DNA from 4 places in the Promicromonospora sp. NPDC050880 genome. Region 4 is predicted to be linked to each of the others. Evidence: riboswitches for the same ligand, from Rfam matches in the RefSeq annotation. Region 4 holds a riboswitch; each other region holds the start of a gene.

Region 1 (5,032 bases), on a different contig from region 4:
GGGGGCGGACGCTGACGGACGCACGCCTGGGTCTCCGACAGGGGCCGGCGCAGGACGGTCGGCGGAGGGCGGCCGGGGCGGGACCCGCCAGGTGAAGGTGCCCCGCGGGGGTGGGTTGCTCTGGGTCGACAATGTCTACGCGGAGCAACCCACCCCCGCGGGGCATGTCCTCCCGGGGTCATCCCGCCGAGGCGATTCAGCCCGCCGAGGCGAGCGCCTGCTCCACGTCCTCGACCAGGTCGCGCGGGTCCTCCAGGCCGACCGAGAGGCGCACCGTCGTCTCCGTGATGCCGACGGCGGCCCGGCCGGGTGCGCCCAGCTTGCGGTGGGTGGTGGTCGCGGGGTGGGTGATCAGGGACTTCGCGTCGCCCAGGTTGTTCGAGATGTCGATCACCCGGAGCGCGTCGAGGAACGCGAACGTGTGCTTCTTCGCGCTCTCGGCGTCGGCGCCCTCGGGGACGGCCAGGTCGAACGTGACCACGGTGCCGCCCCCGCTCATCTGGGCGCGCGCGAGCTCGGCCTGCGGGTGCGAGTCGAGGAACGGGTACCGGACCGCGCCCACCCCGGGCAGCTCCTCCAGGGCGTTCGCGACGGTGAGCGCGCCTGCGCCCTGCGCCGCGACGCGTACCGGCAGCGTCTCCAGGCCCTTGAGCAGGGTCCACGCGTTGAACGGCGACAGCGACGGCCCCGTGTTGCGGATGAAGGTCTGCACGGGGCCGGTCACGTACTCGGTCGAGCCGAGGATCGCGCCGCCGAGCACGCGGCCCTGGCCGTCGATGTGCTTGGTGGCCGAGTACACGACGACGTCGGCGCCCAGCTCCAGCGGCTTCTGCAGCAGCGGGGTGGCGAAGACGTTGTCGAGCACCACGGTCGCCCCGGCCGCGTGGGCCAGGTCCACGACGGCGCGCACGTCCACGATGTCCTGCATCGGGTTGGAGGGCGTCTCGAAGAACACCACGTCCGCCGGTGTGGAGAGGGCCTCCTCCCACTGGGACAGCACGTGCCCGTCGACGTAGTCGGTGTGCACCCCCCACTTCTTGAGGATCTCCTCGAAGATCACCACGGTGGACCCGAACAGTGCCCGGGCGGCCACGATCCGCGAGCCGGACCCCACGAGCGCGGCCAGCGACGTGAACACCGCGGACATGCCCGTCGCGGTCGCGTAGCAGGCCTCGGCACCCTCCAGCAGGCGCAGGCGCTCCTCGAACGTGTGCACCGTCGGGTTCCCGTAGCGGGAGTAGACGAACCGGTCCAGGTCGCCCTTGAACGCGGCCTCGGCGTCGGCCGCCGAGTCGTACACGTAGCCCTGCGTGAGGAACAGCGCCTCGCTGGTCTCCTGGAACTCGCTGCGCTGGTGCCCGCCGCGCACGGCGAGCGTCTGCGGCCGGACGGTGGGCGGCAGCGGCTTGCGGCCGGACCCGCCCGGGCTCGCGTCGTGCGGGAAAGCGCCCGTGACGGTCACGCGTCGCCCTCCGACGCCGGGCCCTGCGACCAGGGCAGCCCGGCGACCTTCCAGCCGCGCTGGTCGCGGACGCCGTCGGCCCCGGGCGCGCCCTCGAACCCGTCCAGCACGTTGTACGACGGCGTGATGCCCGAGGCCGTCGCGAGCCGCGCCGCGCCGATCGAGCGCTGACCGGACCGGCAGAGGAAGACCACGGGGCCGTGCGTCACGCCGGCGGCCTTGAGCTCCTCCAGGAACGCGGGGTTGGGCCGTCCGCCGGCCCGCACCCACTCGCTGAACACGGGCCGCCTGCCGAGCGACGACGTGTCCGGCACGCCGATGGTGCGCCACTCGCCGTCGGTGCGGACGTCCACCAGCGTGGCGTCCGGGTCGTCCGCGAGCAGGTCCCAGGCCTGCTGAGGCGTGAGGTCGCCGGCGTAGCCGTCGGCGGGCCGGGCTCCGGGGTGTGTGGGATCGCTCATGGTGCTCCTCCATCGGTCGTGGCGGTAGCACCCTCGTCCGTCCGCGCCAGGAGGCGGGAACGCTGGGTTGCTGCGGCGTCGTCGTGCCACGTCACTCGGCCGCTCGGGATGGTCGTGGCCAACCCTACGACATCTGTCCGGTGGGTGGAACGGCGTCTCGCGCGCTGGGCGTTCGCTCAGCTGCTGGGACCAGCATCTGAGACATCCGTTGACAGTCGCTTGACCCGCGACACAGGATGACGCCAGGTCATGAGCGCCAGCGCCAAGCCCCGGCTCGCTGGCCGGCAACCCTCCTCCGCGGTGGGGTGCCCCGGGTGACGACCTGGCCGCGCGCAGCCCCGCGTGCGGCAAGCGCGGGGGCACGTCCCCCAGGACCTTGCTGGAGGATGCCATGTCCGCACCCACCCTCACCCGCCGTCCCGCCGCCTCGGTGGCGGACGTCGCGCCGCTCCGGCCCGTCGTCGGTGGCGCCACGCTCGTGCCGCTCGTGGACGGCACCCAGGTCGCCTATGCGAACCTCGACGTCGCCGCGTCCGCCCCGGCGCTGCAGGCCGTCGCCGACCGCGTCACCCAGGTGCTCCCCCTGTACGCCAGCGTGCACCGCGGCGCCGGCTACCTGTCGCAGGTGAGCACGGCGCTGTACGAGACCGCCCGTCGCACGATCGGCGCGTTCGTCGGCGCCCGTGACGACGACCTGACGATCATCACCCGCAACACGACCGACTCCCTCAACCTCCTCGCCGGCTGCGTCCCCGCCCAGCCCGACGGCGAGCCCGGCCGCGTGCTGGTGCTCGACGTCGAGCACCACGCCAACCTGCTGCCCTGGCAGCGGTCCACGGGTGCGACCGTGCTGACCGGCGGCGCGACCGTCGCCGAGACGCTGGCGCAGATCCGCGAGGAGCTCGCCGACGCCGCCGCGGACCGGCCGTTCGCCCTCCTCGCCCTCACCGGCGCCTCCAACGTGACGGGGGAGTCCCTCCCGGTCGACCAGATCGTGGCCGTCGCGCACGAGTACGGCGCGCGCGTGGTGCTCGACGGCGCCCAGCTCGTGCCGCACCGCCGCATCTCCCTGGAGTCGACCGGTGTCGACTACCTCGCGTTCTCCGGCCACAAGACGTACGCGCCGTTCGGTGCGGGCGCCCTGGTGGGCCGTCGCGACTGGCTCGACGCCGGTACGCCGTACCTCGCGGGCGGCGGTGCCGTCCGGCGTGTCCGGGTCGGTGGCACGGACTGGCACGAGGGTCCCGCCCGCCACGAGGCCGGCTCGCCCAACGTGATCGGCGCGGTGGCCCTGGCCGCGGCGTGCGAGGAGCTCGCGGCGCTCGACCCTGCCGAGGTGGTCGCGCACGAGACGGCGTTGCGGGAACGGCTGGTGGACGGTCTCGAGGCGATCGACCGCGTCGAGGTGGTGCGGGTGTGGGCGGACGCCGTGGACCCGGTGGGCGTGGTGACCTTCACCGTGTCCGGGTACGACCCGGGCCTCGTCGCCGCCTACCTCTCCGCGGAGCACGGCATCGGCGTGCGGGACGGCAGGTTCTGCGCGCACCCTCTGCTCGGCCGCCTCGGGTTCGACGCCGGGGCCGTGCGTGCCTCGGTCGGCGTCGGCACCGCGGGCGAGGAGGTGGAACGCCTGGTCGCCGCCGTGGCCCGGCTCGTCGCCGAGGGCCCGCAGGCCGGGTACGACGTCGTCGACGGCCTCTGGGTGGTCACCGACGACCCGCGCCCGGTCCCGGAGGGATCCGGTCTCGCGGGCCTGCTGGCGACGGCCGCCCTGGGCTTCGACGAGGCCTTCGGCTGCCTTCCCGAGGAGGACTAGTCCCCGACCGCTACAGCGCCAGGGCCACGCAGATGCCGCCCAGCGTCAGGTCGAGACCGATGCACCAGAGTGCGAGGGACCGGTTGACCACCACGTCGCGGCGGTAGTGCAGCACGTCCCAGACCGCGTGCGCGGCCAGGGCGAGACCCGCGAGGGCCAGCCCTGTGCGCGGCTCCAGGAACAGGGCCGCCGTCGCGGCCCCGAAGAAGCCGACCATCGCGGCGGCCTGCACCCAGGTGGTCCGGCGTCCGCGGGCGATCCCGATGCCGGTGAGGACCGCGCCCACCAGCGTGAACGCGATCCAGCGGGGCGTGTCGAGCAGCTCGGACGCGACCGGGATCGCGGACGCCAGGAGCGCGACCAGCCAGGCGGTCCAGCGCACGCCCGTCACGGCGGCGGCCAGATAGCACAGCGCCGCGACGCCGACGGCGGTGGCCGGGTCCTCGGCGACGGCGTCCTGCCAGCCGCCGCCCGCGATCGCCGTGCCGCCGATGAGCAGGCCCACGCCCGTGACCGCCCCGAGCACCAGCCAGGCGGTGTTGGTCGGCCAGGTCCCTGTCCAGCGGCTCGGCCGTGCGGCGGCCGCCGTCTCGAACGTCTCGGTCATGGTCCTGTCTCCTCGCGACCGGTTGGATACCCACCAGGGGTACCTTGGCAGACGGTGGGAGGTCGGCGAAACCCCTTTCGGTCAGGACCGAAGCCGCTCGGCCCGAGCGGCGTCGCCGGACGCGCAGGTCACGGGAGCGGCCTGCGCGTCCTCGACCCGTCAGAGGGGGAAGGCGCGCGGTGCCGGGAGGGCGGCCTCGACCTGTGCCGCGAGTGCCAGGAGCGTGAGCTCGCCGCCCGGCCGGCCGATGATCTGCACGCCCATCGGCAGACCCGCGGGCGCGTCGCTGGTCGGTTCGGTCCAGTGCGTCGGCACCGTGATCGCGGGCAGCCCGGCGACGTTGAGCATCGAGGTGAACGGCGTGTACTGGCACTGCTGCTCGAAGTTCCGCTCCGGGTCCTCGGCGTCGTACCACCCGATCGGGCGGGGCGTGAGCGCGAGCGCGGGGGTGACGACGGCGTCGTACGCGCTGACCTGAGCGACCAGGGACCGTTCGTAGCCTGTGAGCGTGCGCAGCGCCTCGGCGAGCTGCCGCGCCGGCAGCTCGCGCCCCGACCGGATCAGCCACTGCGTCAACGGTTCCAGCCGGTCGAGCGTCGCGGGGTCGTCGAGGGGTACCGCGGAGGCGCCGCCCATCCACAGGGTGCGGAACGCGGGGGCGTACTCGGGGGCCTCGGCGAGGACCG
Region 2 (5,032 bases), on a different contig from region 4:
TGTTCGCGGCCGTGACCAGGTTCGCGAGGGACTGCTTCGTCTCCGGCCAGGCGCGGGTCTTGAGGCCGCAGTCCGGGTTGACCCACACCAGGCGCGGGTCGATCGACTTGGCGGCGAGCTCCACCAGGTCGGTCACCTCCTGCACCGACGGCACGCGCGGGCTGTGGATGTCGTACACGCCCGGGCCGATGCCGCGCGCGTAGCCGGCGTCCGCCAGCTCCGGCACGATCTCCATGCGGGACCGGGCGGCCTCCACGGACGTGACGTCGGCGTCGAGGCCGTCGATCGCCCCGATCACCTGCCCGAACTCCGAGTAGCACAGGTGCGTGTGCACCTGCGTGGCGGGCGCGGCCCCGGCGGTCGCCAGCCGGAACGAGCGCACCGACCAGTCGAGATACGCAGGATGTGCGGCCGTGCGCAGCGGCAGCAGCTCGCGCAGCGCGGGCTCGTCCACCTGCACGACGCCGATGCCCGCCGCCTCCAGGTCGGTCACCTCGTCGCGCAGGGCGAGGGCGACCTGGTCGGCGGTGTCGCCCAGCGGCAGGTCGTCGCGCACGAAGGACCAGGCGAGGATCGTGACCGGTCCCGTGAGCATGCCCTTGACCGGCTTGTCGGTGAGCGAGGCCGCGTACGCCGTCCACTCGACCGTCAGCGGCGCGGGCCGGGACACGTCGCCCCACAGGATCGGCGGCCGCACGCAGCGCGAACCGTAGGACTGCACCCAGCCGTGCACCGTGGTCGCGAAGCCGTCGAGCTGCTCGGCGAAGTACTGCACCATGTCGTTGCGCTCGGGCTCACCGTGCACCAGCACGTCCAGTCCCAGCTCCTCCTGGAGCGCGACCGTGCTCGCGATCTCGGCGCGCATCGCGGCCGTGTAGTCGGCGTCGGACAGCTCGCCGCGCACCCACGCGGCGCGCGTGGTGCGGATCTCGGCCGTCTGCGGGAACGAGCCGATGGTGGTGGTCGGCAGCGGCGGCAGGCCGAGGGCGGCCTGCTGGGCCTCTGCGCGCTCCGCGTACGGTGCGCGCTCGACGTCGGCCGCGCTCAGCGCGGCGGCCCGCGCCCGCACCGCGGGGACGACGACGCCGGGCGCCGCCGCGCGGGTGCGCACCGCGGCGGTGGAGGCGGCGAACTGGTCGGCCACGGCCGCGCGTCCGTCGGTCAGTGCCGTCGCCAGGGTCGCGACCTCGGCGACCTTCTGGTCGGCGAACGCGAGCCACGACGCCAGCCCGGCGTCCAGGCGGGGCTCGTCCGCGACGTCGTGCGGCACGTGCAGCAGCGACGTGGAGGTGCCCACGGCCAGGGCACCCGCGCCCGGACCCGTACCCGGCGCCCTCAGGCCCTCCAGGACGGCCAGGCGGGCGCCGAGGTCGGCACGCCAGATGTTGTGCCCGTCGATCACGCCCGCGACCAGGGTCTTCGTCTCCAGCCCGGGCACCGGGCCCGTGGGCACCGCGCCGCGGACCAGGTCGATCGCGACGGCCTCGACGTCGGTGCCGGCCAGCAGCGCCAGACCGTCGCCCGCCTCGGAACGCAGGTCGCCGTACGGCGCCGTGACCAGGATCGCGGGCCGCTCGGTGGCGCCGTCCGCCGCCGGCGCGGGGGAGAGGTCCGTGGCCAGGCGGGTGTAGGCGCGGCGCACGGCGTCGGCCACCTCGTCGAAGGGCACGCCCAGCAGGTCGGTGACCAGGGCCGGCTCGTCGAGCTGCACCCAGGGCGCCCCCGCCGCGGCCAGCGCGCGCAGCACACCGGCGTAGGCGGCCACGACGTCGTCCAGCCGGTCCAGCGGGCGGAAGCCCTCGGGGGCGCCGTCAGCCGGCTTGCTGAGCAGGAGGAACGTCACCGGCCCTACGAGCACGGGCCGGGTGACGACCGCGGGACCGCCGTCTGCCGGGTGCGCCGCCTCGGTGAACTCGCGCACCACGCGGTCGTCGACGAACCCGATCGGGGTGTCCGGGCCGATCTCGGGCACCAGGTAGTGGTAGTTCGTGTCGAACCACTTGGTCATCTCGAGCGGCGCCGCGTCACCCGCGCCGCGGGCCACCGTGAAGTAGGCGTCCAGCGGGAGGCGGCCCTCGGGCGTGGTGAGCCCCGCGAACCGCTCGGGTACCGCGCCCAGCAGGGCGACGGCGTCGAGCACCTGGTCGTAGGACGAGAACGAGCCGGGGACGGCGGCGCCGTCGGCGCCCAGGCCCAGGTCGGCGAGGTGCCGCACGGTGGCCAGCCGCAGGTCGTGCGTGGTGGCCTCCAGGTCGTCCGCGGTGGTGCGGCCGGCCCAGAAGGACTCGACCGCGCGCTTGAGCTCGCGGCGTCGGCCGATGCGCGGGTAGCCCAGGACGGTGGCGTTCGGGAAGTGCGGGTTCTTGACTGCCATGCGTATCAGCTCCATCGGACCTGGCGTTAGCACCTTGCCCCGAGATGGGCGCCTCGGAGGTAGGTTGCTGCGGTGTCGTGGAGCCAGGACTCTCGACCGCTCTGGATGATTGACCTGGATCGTAAGCATGACCGGGATGTGGTCGGAAAACCGTCCACGCTTCAAGACGGCGGCGTTCGCGCTGGTCATCGCGTCGCGGCCGTCTAGCGCACGGCGGCGATCCCGGCAAGCCGGCCGCCATCAGGAACCTGATGGCGACGATGTGCCGGACGGGCAGCCCGCGGCGGACGCTGACGTTCTCGTCCGTACGCCGGCACCACCACCGGCGCACCCGCACAGAAGGTCACCCACCCATGCCGAAGATCCTGATGGTCCTGTCCGCCGCGAGCACCCTGCGTCTGGCCGACGGCACCACCCACCCCACGGGCTACTGGGCCGAGGAGGTCGCGGCGTCGCACCGCGTGCTGACGGCCGCCGGCGCACACGTCGACATCGCCACGCCCGGTGGCGTCCGGCCCACCGTCGACGCGATCAGCCTCGACGAGCGCGGCGGCGTCGGCCCGTCCGACGCCGCCCGGCACCGCGCCTACCTCGACGCCGTCGCCGACCGGCTCGCGCACCCGCTCGTGCTCGCGGACGTGCACGCCGCCGACTACGACGCGATCTACGTCCCCGGCGGCCACGCCCCCATGGCCGACCTGGCCTACGACGCCGGCCTCGGGCACCTGCTGCGCACCGCGGACCAGCGCGGCGCGGTCGTCGCCGCGCTGTGCCACGGCGTCGCCGCGCTGCTCAGCGCGCAGACCCCGGACGGCACCTTCGCGTGGGCCGGGCGGGAGCTCACCGCGTTCACCGACGAGGAGGAGCGGCAGGGCGGCCTCGGCGACGGTGCGCCCTACCTCGTGCAGTCCCGCCTGCGCGAGCGTGGCGCGCTGGTGCGGACCGGGGCGCCCTGGTCGAGCACCGTCGTGCGCGACGGCAACCTTGTGACCGGCCAGAACCCACAGTCCAGCGCCGCCACGGCCGAGGCGGTCCTCGCCGCCCTCGCGGAACGCTGACCCGCGGCTAGCCTGTGGTCGAGACGGGACCGGTCCCGTCCGGCGTACGCCGGACGACGTCAGCGGCGGAGGTGGTGCGGATGCCGGGACTCGACCTGCTGGCCACCTTCCTGGAGGTCTACCGCACCGGCTCGCTGTCGGCGGCGGCCGAGCGGCTGGGCGTGAGCCAGCCCGCCGTCTCCGGCCAGGTCGCCCGGCTGGAGGAACGGCTCGGCGGCCCCCTCTTCGTGCGCTCCGGCCGCGGTGCCCGGCCCACCGAGCGGGCCGTGGCGCTCGCCGCCCGGGTGGGCGTGCACGTGGACGGGCTGCGGTCCGCGCTCGGTACCGGCGACCAGGGGCCGGGCGTCGGCGGTCTCGTCCGGATCGGCGGGGCGGCCGAGCTGATGTCCGAGCGGGTGCTCCCTGCCCTCGCGCCGCTCGTGGCCCGGGGGCTCCAGGTCCGGGCGACGCTCGGCCTGGGCGACGACCTGCTGGCCGCTCTGGCCGAGGGGCGTCTGGACGTGGTCGTCTCATCGGTGCGGCCCCGGGGCGCGGCGGTCCGGGCGACGCCGCTGGTGGACGAGGAGTTCCTGCTCGTCGGGCCGGCGTCGCTCGCCCACACCGTGGACCAGGTGCGGCTCGCCGCGGACCCGGTGCCGGCCCTGGCTCACCTGCCGCTGGTCGTCTATGCGGAGGACCTCCCGATCGTGCGGCGGTACTGGCGCAGCGAGTTCGGTCGCCGGCCACCGAACGCGACGTCGCTCGTCGTGCCCGACCTGCGGGCCGTGCTCGCCGCGGTGGCCGCCGGGGCGGGGGTCTCGGTGCTGCCGCGCTACCTGGCCGCGCCGGCCCTGGAGGCGGGACGCGTGGTGCTGCTGCACGAACCCCAGGCGGCGCCGCTGAACACGCTGTACCTGGCCGTGGCGCGGGACGCGCCGCCCGACCCGGCCCGCGCCGCGGTCGTGGACCGGCTGGGCGAGGCGGCGGGACGGTGGACCTCCCTGTAGAGCGGACCGACCATGCGTCTGCTGCCAGGACGGGGCGAATCCTGGCAGCAGACGCATGGTCGGTCCGCGAGGGCGTCGTGGTCAGGGCTGCGGGTGGTTGCGGTCTCTGGCGGGGCTCAGGGTGGTGGGTCCCGGGGTGGCGGAGGGCTGGGCTGCGGCCCTGGGCGTTGCGGAGCCGAGCTTCGCCGAGCCGAGCGCGACCGCACAGGCGGCCAGGGCCGCGCTCACCGCCAGGGGTCCCACGAGGCCCAGCGGTGCGATGGCGGCGCCGCCCAGCACGGGGCCGACGAGCGCCCCGAGGTTCAGCGCGACCGTCGAGTACGCGCCGCCCATCGTGGGGGCGTCGTGGGCCGCCGCCATGCCGCGGGCGATGAGCGTGCCGCCGACGGCGAAGGACAGCGCCCCCTGGACCGGCGCGAGCACCCACGCCGCGACCGGGGACGCGGCGAGCGCCGTCCACGTGACCCACCCCGCGAGCAGGGCGGGTCCGGCCACGCCGAGCAGCAGCCTGCCGTGCGTGCCGGCGAACCGGCCGGCGACCCCGATCCCGGCGAAGGCGCCGAGGCCGAAGAGGGCGAGCACGGCGGGTACCAGCGCGGAGGCGAGTCCGGCGC
Region 3 (5,032 bases), on a different contig from region 4:
ACGTGCCGTGGGTCCAGGCCGAGGGATTCCTGCCCACCACGGTGTCCGGCTCGGAGGAGCTCGCCGACGAGGAGGCGCTCGCGCCGTTCCTCGAGGTGCTGCCCGACGCGCAGTTCTACCCGACCACCAACCCCGACTGGAACGCCGCGGACTCCGCGTTCAAGGCGCTCTTCGGCCAGCTCGACAGCACCAAGTCCGCCAAGGACGTCCTGGCCGAGATCCAGGCGCAGGTCGACGCGGGCTGATCGGAAGATTGTCGTGAAGGACCTCGTGAAGGCCCTGCCGTGGATCGGGCCCGCGGTCGCACTCATCGCGGCCGTGGTCCTGTTCCCGGTGGGCCTGATGTTCTGGAACTCGACCCGTGACATCAGCCAGAGCGGTGTCGACGGCGGCGGAGTGGGCCTCGGCAACTTCGCGACCGTGGTCGGCTTCCAGTACTTCTGGCCGATCCTCGGGCGCACCGTCGTGTGGGTGGTGGTGGTCGTCGCGTTCACCCTGCTCGGGTCGCTGGCGATCGCGGCCCTGCTGAACAAGGCGTTCCCGGGCCGCCGGCTGGTGCGCATGGCCGTCATCGTGCCGTGGGCCTCCAGCGTGGTCATGACCACGCTGGTGGTGCACTACGGGCTCGAGCCGTACTTCGGCATCATCAACTCGTTCCTCGTGGACGTGGGGCTGATCAGCACGCCGGAGGGCTACGGCTGGACCCGGCACCCGGGCACGGCCTTCGCGTGGGCCATGGCGGTGGCGGTGTTCGTGTCGCTGCCGTTCACGACGTACACGATCCTGGCCGGCCTGCAGACGGTGCCCGGCGAGACCGTCGAGGCCGCGCGGATCGACGGCGCCGGCGGGCTGCGCACCTACTTCAGCGTGGTGCTGCCGCAGCTGCGGGGTGCCATCTCGGTGGCGGTGCTGATCAACATCATCAACGTGTTCAACTCGCTGCCCATCCTGCGCGTCATGACCGGGTCCATCCCCGGGTACGACGCCGACACCGTGATGACCATGATCTTCAAGTACATGCAGAACCAGCGGCAGATCGACCTGGCGAGCGCGCTGTCCGTCATCGCGTTCCTCGTGGTCATCGGCATCGTGGCCGTCTACGTGCGGGTCGTGCGCCCGCTGGAGGAGGTCTGATGGCGGCGCTCACGGAGACGGCCACGACACGGCGTGCGGCCACCCCGCCGCCGTCCGGAGGGCGGCGGGTGCGCAAGTACACGGCCGACCAGGTGCCGCTCGGGTCGTTGCTGCTGCGGATGCTGGCCGGGCTCGTGGTGCTGACGGTGTTCCTGCTGCCGTACCTCATCATGTTCTTCGGCTCGGTGAAGACCAAGGCGGAGATCCGGTCGGTCGACCCGACCTACTTCCCCACGGAGTGGCACTGGGAGAACTACGCCACGATGTGGTCGACGCCCGAGACGCCGCTGCTGCAGAACCTGATCTCCACCCTGGTGATCTCGTTGTGCGCCACGCTGCTGGTGCTCGCGGTGGCACTGCCCGCCTCCTACTACACGGCGCGGTTCCGCTTCCCCGGGCGCCTCGTGTTCCTGTTCCTCGTGATCGTGACCCAGATGGTGCAGCCCGCCGTGCTGACGTCGGGCCTGTTCCGGCAGTTCATCACGTGGGGGATCCTCGACACCTGGGCCGCCATGATCCTGGTGAACGCGGCGTTCAACCTGTCGTTCGCCGTCTGGATCATGCACAGCTTCTTCGCGGGCATCCCGAAGGAGGTGGACGAGGCGGCGCAGCTCGACGGCGCGGGCACCTTCGCCGTGCTGACCAGGATCAACCTGCCGCTCGTCTGGCCGGGGATCGTGACGGCCGTGGTGTTCACGTTCGTCGCGTCCTGGAACGAGTTCGCGGCCTCGCTCGTGCTGCTCACCACGGCGGGCAACCAGCCGCTGTCCGTGGCGCTGACCAAGTTCGTGGGCCAGTACGAGACGTCGTGGCACTACGTGTTCGGCGTCTCCGTCGTGGCGATCGTGCCCGTGGTGATCCTGTTCATGATCATCGAGAAGCGCCTGGTGGGCGGCCTGGTGGCCGGTTCCGTGAAGTAGCGGACGGCCCGGTCCACGGGGGTGGACCGGGCCGTCTCGCCCGTCGGACGAATTCTGTCCCATTGCTGGACGACCGCTTAGCATGGTGGCGAACCCCATCCAGAGCGGTCGAGAGTCCTGGCTCCCTGACACCGCAGCAACCTGCCGACCCGCCGCGGTGCGAGGGAGGCAAGGTGCTCACGCCAGGTTCGATGGAGCAGCCATGGTCGCCGAGGTACCCACGCACCGCCCCACCGTCTCGTTCGAGCTGATGCCGCCGCGCCGGCCGGAGGCGGCCCCCAACTTCTGGGAGACGGCCGAGCGACTGGTGGGCGCGCGGCCGGACTTCGTGTCCGTCACGTACGGTGCGGGCGGGGGCGACCGGGCGACGTCGCGCGAGGTGCTCGCCACGCTGCTGCGGGGTACGCCTGTGCTGCCGGTGGCCCACCTGACCTGCGTGGGCGCGTCCCGGGAGGACGTCTCCGAGGTGATCGAGGAGTTCCTCGAGGCCGGGGTCCGCTCGTTCCTGGCCCTGCGCGGCGACCCGCCGCGCGACGAGCCCGACTGGGTGCCGCCGTCAGACGGCGTGCGGTCCAGCGTCGACCTGGTCCGGCTGCTGCGCCAGGTCGACGAGCGCCGCTGCGCCGCGGACGCCAGCGCCGCGCTGCGCTCGGCCGCCCGCCCGCTGGCGATCGCCGTGGCGACGTTCCCGGACGGCAACCCGGGTGCGGGCACCACGCGCGAGCAGGAGGTGCGGCGGCTCCTGGAGAAGCAGGAAGCGGGGGCGAGCTTCGCGATCACCCAGTTCTTCTACCGCGCCGACTCCTACACCGGGTTCGTCGACGCGGCCCGCGCGGCCGGCGTCACCATCCCGATCCTGGCCGGTCTGCTGCCCACCACGGAGGCGCGCCGGCTGCGCCGCGTCGAGGAGCTCACGGGCGTGGCCGCGCCGTCGGGCCTGCTGCGGGACCTCGACCGGCTCACGGCACCGGACGGCGCCGTCGATGCCGAGGCCCAGCACGAGCACGGCGTGCGCTACTCGGCGGCGCTCGCGCGCGAGGTGCTCGACGCCGGGGCGCCGGGCCTGCACGTGTACACCTTCAACAAGCACCGCCCGGCCCTGGACCTCCTGGACCGCGTCGGGCTGACGGGCCGCGCCGCCGCCTGAGGGTGCCGTGCGGCCCGCCGTTCCGGTCGCCGCGACACGACCGGACAGGGCTTGGCACTCTCGGGGTGAGAGTGCCAGAATTGGGCTGTAGCCAGGCGGCGGTCCAGGCCGTCGCCGATCGCGCGGCCCTGGAAGGGCCAGGGCCGCATCGTCGTAGGAGGTGGTGCGCGATGGCTACCTACTGGGACCCGTTCCAGGAGATGGACCGGCTGTTCAGCTCGTTCGCGAGCAACGCCCGACAGTCCGGCGCCATGCCGATGGACCTCTTCCGCACGGGTGACCACTACGTCCTGTCGATGGACCTGCCCGGCGTGGACCCCGGCACCATCGACGTCTCGGTCGAGGACCGCACCCTCACCGTGCGGGCCGAACGCACCCAGCGGTCCGACACCGACGCGCAGTGGCTGGTGCGCGAGCGGTCCACGGGCACGTTCGCCCGGCAGCTCACGGTCGGCCGCGGCCTCGCGCTCGACAGGATCTCGGCCTCGTACGCCGACGGCGTGCTCTCGCTGACGATCCCGGTGAGCGAGGACGCGAAGCCGCGCAAGATCGAGGTGGCGCACGCGGCGGGCTCGACGCCCATCGGCCAGGGCTCGTCCGAGAGCCACCAGACGATCGAGTCCTGAGAGCCCCGGCCCGGGCGCCGGGACCGCCGGTCCTCCTCCACACCGGCGTGCTCCCGGCACCCGGGTCGGCGCACGGTCTATAGCGTGCGCTGATGTACCGGATGTGATGTATCGGGGAGCTGTGCGGTCGGCCGATACTACGGATGAAATCGGCACGTTCCAGCGCGACCGACCCGTGGAGGCAACCCGTGCACGACCACGTCCCCAGCTCCACCGATCACCATGACCACGACCACGCCGCACTCGACCGGCGTGACCTGCTGCGCGGCGCCGTCGTGCTCGGCATCGGCGCCGCGGGCGCGACCGTGGCCGCAGCCGCCCCGGCTGCCGCGGTGCCCCTGTCCGGCGGGGCGGCGCCCCTGTCCGGCGGGGCGGCGGCCGTCCGGTCCGGCGACGCCCCGCCGTCCCTGGCGCCCGACCCCGACGCCCCGGCCGACGCGCCCGCAGGAGCACTGGCGGGTGTCGAGGTCGCCGCGCCGACCATCGCGAGCTGCGCCACCTGGGGCGCGGCGGCGGCCCGGGGCACCATCGACACCGTCTCGACCAACCCGAACAAGATCCTGATCCACCACACGGCGTCGGCCAACGTCACCGACTACTCGCAGGCCGCCGGGTACCAGATCGCGCGGGACATCCAGCAGTGGCACTTCGCCAACGGCTGGGTGGACACCGGGCAGCACCTCACGGTGAGCCGCGGCGGGTACGTGATGGAGGGCCGGCACGGCTCGCTGTCCCGGCTGCAGAACGGCAGCGGCATGGTGGTGGGTGCGCACGCCCCCGGCCAGAACAGTCAGGCGATCGGCATCGAGAACCAGGGCACCTACACCAGCGCGACGCCGCCCGCGCAGCTCTGGAGCCGGCTGGTGGAGCTGTGCGCGTACATCTGCGACCAGTACGGGATCGCGCCCACCCAGATCTACGGGCACCGGGACTACACGGCCACGGCCTGCCCGGGGGACGTCCTCTACTCGATGCTGCCGCAGCTCCGTTCCGAGGTGGCCGCGGCGCTGTCCGGCACGAGCTGGTCCGTGATCGTCGACAACACGTCCGCGGGCTTCTCCGCGGGCTCCTCGTGGCTCTCGTCCTCGTTCTCGGGCGAGCGGTACGGCGCCGACTACCGCTATGCGACGCCGGCCGAGGTGAGCGACCTCGCGACGTTCTCGGCGACCATCCCGTCGAACGGCTCCTACCGGGTCGAGGCCTGG
Region 4 (5,032 bases):
GAACGCCTGGCGCACGCGCAGGTCGATGGTCTCGGGGCTGCCCAGGGACGGCGCGTCCTCGATGATCAGCAGGTCCACACCCGCCTGCTCCAAGGCGCGGGCGGACTCGACGTAGAGGTCGGGCCGGGTCCAGTCGTAGTTCCAGTCCAGGTAGTCGTGGCCCCAGCCGTGCGGCCCGAAGCCGCGGGCCAGGAACCAGCCGAGGTGCTGCTGGCGGGTCATGGTGTCTCCTTGCGTGTGGTGCTCGCGTCGGCGGCGCCGGGCCCGGCGGCGCGGCGTGCGGCCGCGAGGCCACGGTCGAGGTCGGCGATCAGGTCGGGCAGGTCCTCGATGCCCACCGAGAGGCGCAGGGTGCCCGGGTGGATGCCGGAGGCGGCCCGCTCGGCGGGGGTGCGCAGCACGTGGCTGGTGCTCTCCGGATGCAGCACCAGCGAGCGGACGTCGCCGATGTGAGTCATGTGCGTGAAGACCTGGACGGCCTCCACGAGGGCGCGCGCCGCGGGGGCACCGCCGTGCAGCGTGAAGGTGAACACGGAGCCCTGGCCGTCCGGCAGGTACCGCTTGGCCAGCGCGTGCGACGGGCTGGAGTCGAGCCCCGAGTAGTCCACCGACGCCACCTCGGGGCGGAACGCCAGCCAGCGCGCCACCTCCAGGGCCGACGCGCTCTGCCGCGCCACCCGCAGCGACAGCGTCTCGATGCCCTGGCCCACGAGGAACGCGTTCAGCGGCGACGGCGTGGGCCCGAACCGGGGCGCCACGGTCTCGCGGAGGTAGGCCAGGCGGGCCAGCCCGCCGTGCCGCTCGGCCCGGCCGGGTCCGCCCGTGCGCGACGCCGCGACCAGGTGCGGGTACAGCGCGCCCGCGGTGCGTGTGTCGAACGTCCCGGCGTCGACGACGACGCCGCCCAGCACGGAACCGTGCCCCGCCAGGAACTTGCTGGCGGAGTGCACCACGACGTCGGCGCCGTGCTCGATCGGGCGCAGCAGGTAGGGCGTGGCCAGCGTGTTGTCCACGACCAGCGCCAGCCCGTGGGCGTGCGCGACGTCGGCCACGGCGGCGAGGTCGGGCAGGTCGTTGCGCGCGTTCGGGATCGACTCCAGGAACAGCACGCGCGTCTCGGGCCGGATGGCGCGCGCCCAGGCGGCGGGGTCGGCGGCGTCGTCCACGAAGTCGGCCTCGATGCCGAGGCGCGGCAGGTTCTCCAGGAGCAGCCCGCGCGTGCCCTCGTAGATGCTGGACGCGGCGAGCACCCGCTGCCCGGCCGCGACCAGGCCGAGCAGCGCGACCGTGACGGCCGCCTGCCCGCTGGCCAGGAACAGCGCGTCGGCGCCGCCCTCCAGCGCGGCGATCCGCTGCTCGACCGCGGCCGTGGTCGGGTTGCCGGTGCGCGTGTAGGCGAAGCCCTCGCCCGCGCCGAAGTGCCCGACGGCCTGCTCCCACTCCTCGAACTCGAACCCGGCGGTCAGGTACACGGGTGTGGCGCGGGGTACCACGCGGGACGGCACTCCGCGACCGGGCGGTGCCGTCCCGGGCGGTGCCGTGCCGGACGGTGCCGTGCCGGACGGTGCCGTGCCGGACGGTGCCGTGCCGGACGTGCCAGTGGCGTGCCCCGCGTCGTCCCGCCCGGTGCTGCGGGCGTGCACCTGCCGGGTGGCGAAGCCCGTCATGGTGCCGCGCTCGGTTCGGCGGCCTCGGTCGCGGGCAGGCCCGCCTGCTTCCAGGCAGGAAAGCCGCCATCGACGTGCGAGACGTCGGTGTAGCCGCGCGCGGCCAGCGCCTCGGCGACCGGGCCGGAGCCGTCCACCGAGCCGCACACGATCACGACGGGCGTGTCGAGGGTGATGGCCGGGTTGTCCGACGGGCCGAACAGGGCGTCGAGGTTGTTCCGGTCCGCGAGCGTCGCCCCCGGGATCTCGCCCGCCGACGCCCGGCCGGCGGCCGAGCGGACGTCGATCAGCAGGGCGCCGTGGGCAACCTTGGCGCCCGCGGCGTCGGGGGCCTGGAGCTCGGGGGTGGCCTTCTCGATCGGCTCGGACGTGGTCGGCTCGGACGTGGTCGGCTCGGACGTGGTCGGCTCGGACGTGGTCGGCTCGGACGTGGTCGGCTCGGACGTGGTCATGGTGGTCTCCTCAGGTCGTTCGTACGGTGCGGTGGGCAGTTCGTACGGTGCGGTGGGCGGTTCGCCAGGTGCTCAGGCGCTCAGCAGCCGCCCGGTGCGCAGCTCGCGGGCGACCGTCGCCGCGTCGGGCAGCCGGAGCGCACCGCGCAGCGTCGTCCCGGTCCGCTCGGTGCGGAACAGGCCCGCGTGCTGGAGAGCGGGCACCAGGTGGTCGGTGATGGTGTCGAGGTCCGAGCTGAGCGAGGAGGGCCGCAGCAGGAACCCGTCGACGGCGCCGACCGTCGCCCAGTCGGCGATCAGGGTGGCCAGCTCGTCCGGGGTGTCGGCGACCACGAGCCCGTCGCCCATGGGGGCGGTGCCCTCCAGCGCCTCCACGAGCTCGAGCCGCGCGCGGGCTCCGGCCCGCTCCGTGGAGAGCACGACGTACACCTCGGCGAGCACCCGCACGTCCTCGGGGTCGCGTCCGGCGGACAGGGCCGAGTCCCGCACGAGGCGGCGCAGCCGCACCGCGTGCCCGGCGTCGGTCACCGCGATCCGGGCGACGTCGGCGGTGCGGCCGGCCAGCGCCGCGCTCGCCTCGGAGCGCACGCGCACCACGACGGGCGGGGGCGTCCGGGGCGGCGGGGTACCGCCGTCGGCGGGACGGCCGCGGACGGCGAACCGGATGCCGTCGTGGTCCACGCGGAACCGGCCCTCGGCGTCGAGCTCGACCGCTCCCGCCCCGCTGCCGGGACGGCCGGTCCACACCTGGGTCACGGCCTGGATGCCGAGCTCGACCCGCGTGGCCCAGGCCTCGTCGGGCTCGGGGAGCGTGACCTGGCGTACGGCCTGCCAGCCGGCCCGGCCGCCGCTGGCGCGGTCGATGCTGCTCAGGGCGACGGCGGCGTGGGCCGCCTCCACGTGCACCGTGTCGACGGCGGCGATCAGGCCGATGCCGTCGGTGACCCGCGCGGCGCGGGCGGCGGCGACGGCCGTGTCGAGGCGGCTGGTGACCTGGCTGCGCCCCGGGTGGAGCAGGAAACCCTCGTCGAGGCTGACGAAGTCGAGCAGGCCGCGGTCGGCGGTCCGCACCAGGTGCAGGAACCGCTCGCCGTCGAACGGGCGCGGCGCGACCGGGCCGCGTGCCCGGTGGGCCCCGGGGCGGGCGCCGGCGGAGGTGAGGTCCACGCCGAGCACGACGGGACGGGGCGAGAGGGCGGTGGACAGGGACGTGGGCTGCGGCGGGTACGGCACGGCGGGGCTCCGTTCGGGCTGCGGCGCGACGGCACCCGGGCAGGCCCCCGCCGTCGTGCCAGGTGCACGACGGTGCCTGGGGTCGCCCGGGAGCGTGGCTGCCGGGAGGCAGGAGTGAGACGTCCGGTCAGGAACGTGAGGGCCTGGTGCGGCCGGGGCTCGGCATTCGGCGCCGAGAGCGGGCGGCGGACCGGTGGCGGCCGGTCAGCACGTCGGGCGCTGTCGCGACAGGGACGTCGCGATCAGGCCGTCACTGTCGGGTTCAGCGACAGGAACAGCGGCAACACATGTCCTCGTGCGGGGCGGCACCAGCCCGCGTGCAGACGTTCCGGGACGGCAGGGACACGTGGACGGCGGGGGCAGCGCTCCGGGTCATCGTCGTTCTCCTCACCTGCTCGCCCATCGGCGAGCGACGCGTGTTGTCACCGCCGGCGGCGGTGGACCTGGTCCTCACCCGGGGCACCCACCCGCGCGGGGGGTTGCCGTCCGACCAGCCGGGGCTTCGCGTCGGAACTCATGACCTGTCGAGGTTTTCTATACCTTTCCGGTCGGATAAGTACGGTAGGTCTCGATGCCTAGAAGATACGAATGGAACCCATAGAAGTCAACGATCCTTTCCCGGATCTCACATGCCGGGACCTCCCCGATGCGCCCACGCCACGCAGAGTGCGCTTCTACCCAGTCATCAGGCCCGGAATCCGATGGGTTTCCGGGCCTGATGACTGGGTAGAAGCGCACTTTCGCGCCCGCCCCCGCGGCCTCCGCCACCCCCGGAGCGTCAGCTCGTCAGCAGCTCGATCTGGGTGACCAGGCCACCGTCGACCGGTTCCAGCCGGAGTCCCGTCAGCGGCACGGGCTCGTCGAGCACGAACGGGCGCAGCTGGCCCGGCCAGCGCCACCGCTCCCCCGAGCGCTCGTCGAGCACCCGCCCGTCCTCGGCCACCAGACGCCAGCCCGACGGCGGCGCCCCCGCGTCACCCGGCCCGGACGTCACCGTGTACCCCCGGAGCGAAGCACCCTGGGGCAGCTCCCCGGACGGCTGCCACACGAGCGCCCCCGCCACGTCGACGGCCGTCGTGAGGTCCCCGTCGGTCAGCCCCGGGAGCGGGCGGCCGGCGGACGACCACCCACCCTCGGCGCGCTCCCAGGGCCGGTCGGCGGCCGTCGGCGCCACCTGCGCACCCCAGCGGGCCGCCGTCCCGGACATGCTGAACCGCAGCGTCGCTCCCCCGGTCAGGTCGGCGTGCTCCACCGACGGCGAGGTGACCGCCCGGGTCGTACCGGCGCCGTCGGACAGGTGCAGGCCGGCCACGTACCAGCGGCCGGCCGCGCCCGGTGCCTCGACCACGAGGTCGCCGTCGGGCCGGTGCACCACCGCCCGCTCGAAGAGCGGCGAGCCTACGGCCCAGCGCGACGAGCCGATCTCCAGCGGGTACAACCCCAGGGCGGACAGGACGTACCAGGCCGACATCTCCCCGTTGTCCTCGTCGCCGTGGTAGCCCTGGCCGATCTCACTGCCCGTCCACAGCCGCGCCAGGATCTCCCGCACGGTCTCCTGGGTGCGGTCCGGGCGGCCCGCGAAGAGCCACACGTACGGGATGTGGTGGGAGACCTGGTTGGACTGGCCGAGCTGGCCCAGCCGCACGTCACGCGCCTCGACCATCTCGTGGATCACCGACC

What was found. A riboswitch is a leader RNA that binds a small molecule or an ion and turns the genes downstream of it on or off. The one in region 4 is predicted to bind S-adenosylmethionine.
Region 1: it holds a riboswitch for S-adenosylmethionine, as region 4 does, so the genes downstream of both, ACIBBF_RS19370 (aminotransferase class V-fold PLP-dependent enzyme) here and ACIBBF_RS09190 (LLM class flavin-dependent oxidoreductase) in region 4, are expected to answer to the same signal.
Region 2: it holds a riboswitch for S-adenosylmethionine, as region 4 does, so the genes downstream of both, metE (5-methyltetrahydropteroyltriglutamate--homocysteine S-methyltransferase) here and ACIBBF_RS09190 (LLM class flavin-dependent oxidoreductase) in region 4, are expected to answer to the same signal.
Region 3: it holds a riboswitch for S-adenosylmethionine, as region 4 does, so the genes downstream of both, ACIBBF_RS08105 (methylenetetrahydrofolate reductase) here and ACIBBF_RS09190 (LLM class flavin-dependent oxidoreductase) in region 4, are expected to answer to the same signal.

The regions. Positions count from the first base shown of each region.
Region 1 covers NZ_JBITFV010000013.1:98,236-103,267, forward strand. Annotated here, with positions in the region: gene ACIBBF_RS19355 (glycoside hydrolase family 3 N-terminal domain-containing protein) at 1-15, shown strand, start outside; gene ACIBBF_RS19360 (O-succinylhomoserine sulfhydrylase) at 197-1,462, opposite strand; gene ACIBBF_RS19365 (rhodanese-like domain-containing protein) at 1,459-1,923, opposite strand; SAM riboswitch class IV at 2,169-2,283, shown strand; gene ACIBBF_RS19370 (aminotransferase class V-fold PLP-dependent enzyme) at 2,315-3,739, shown strand; gene ACIBBF_RS19375 (hypothetical protein) at 3,750-4,346, opposite strand; gene ACIBBF_RS19380 (amidase) at 4,506-5,032, opposite strand, start outside.
Region 2 covers NZ_JBITFV010000019.1:65,200-70,231, reverse strand. Annotated here, with positions in the region: gene metE (5-methyltetrahydropteroyltriglutamate--homocysteine S-methyltransferase) at 1-2,374, opposite strand, end outside; SAM riboswitch class I at 2,383-2,486, opposite strand; gene ACIBBF_RS22530 (type 1 glutamine amidotransferase domain-containing protein) at 2,728-3,432, shown strand; gene ACIBBF_RS22525 (LysR family transcriptional regulator) at 3,513-4,418, shown strand; gene ACIBBF_RS22520 (Cmx/CmrA family chloramphenicol efflux MFS transporter) at 4,500-5,032, opposite strand, start outside.
Region 3 covers NZ_JBITFV010000003.1:307,819-312,850, forward strand. Annotated here, with positions in the region: gene ACIBBF_RS08090 (extracellular solute-binding protein) at 1-245, shown strand, start outside; gene ACIBBF_RS08095 (carbohydrate ABC transporter permease) at 259-1,134, shown strand; gene ACIBBF_RS08100 (carbohydrate ABC transporter permease) at 1,134-2,054, shown strand; SAM riboswitch class I at 2,147-2,252, shown strand; gene ACIBBF_RS08105 (methylenetetrahydrofolate reductase) at 2,257-3,201, shown strand; gene ACIBBF_RS08110 (Hsp20/alpha crystallin family protein) at 3,372-3,827, shown strand; gene ACIBBF_RS08115 (N-acetylmuramoyl-L-alanine amidase) at 4,016-5,032, shown strand, end outside.
Region 4 covers NZ_JBITFV010000004.1:13,218-18,249, forward strand. Annotated here, with positions in the region: gene ACIBBF_RS09175 (LLM class flavin-dependent oxidoreductase) at 1-222, opposite strand, end outside; gene ACIBBF_RS09180 (O-acetylhomoserine aminocarboxypropyltransferase/cysteine synthase family protein) at 219-1,667, opposite strand; gene ACIBBF_RS09185 (rhodanese-like domain-containing protein) at 1,664-2,119, opposite strand; gene ACIBBF_RS09190 (LLM class flavin-dependent oxidoreductase) at 2,192-3,352, opposite strand; SAM riboswitch class IV at 3,764-3,874, opposite strand; gene ACIBBF_RS09195 (GH92 family glycosyl hydrolase) at 4,131-5,032, opposite strand, start outside.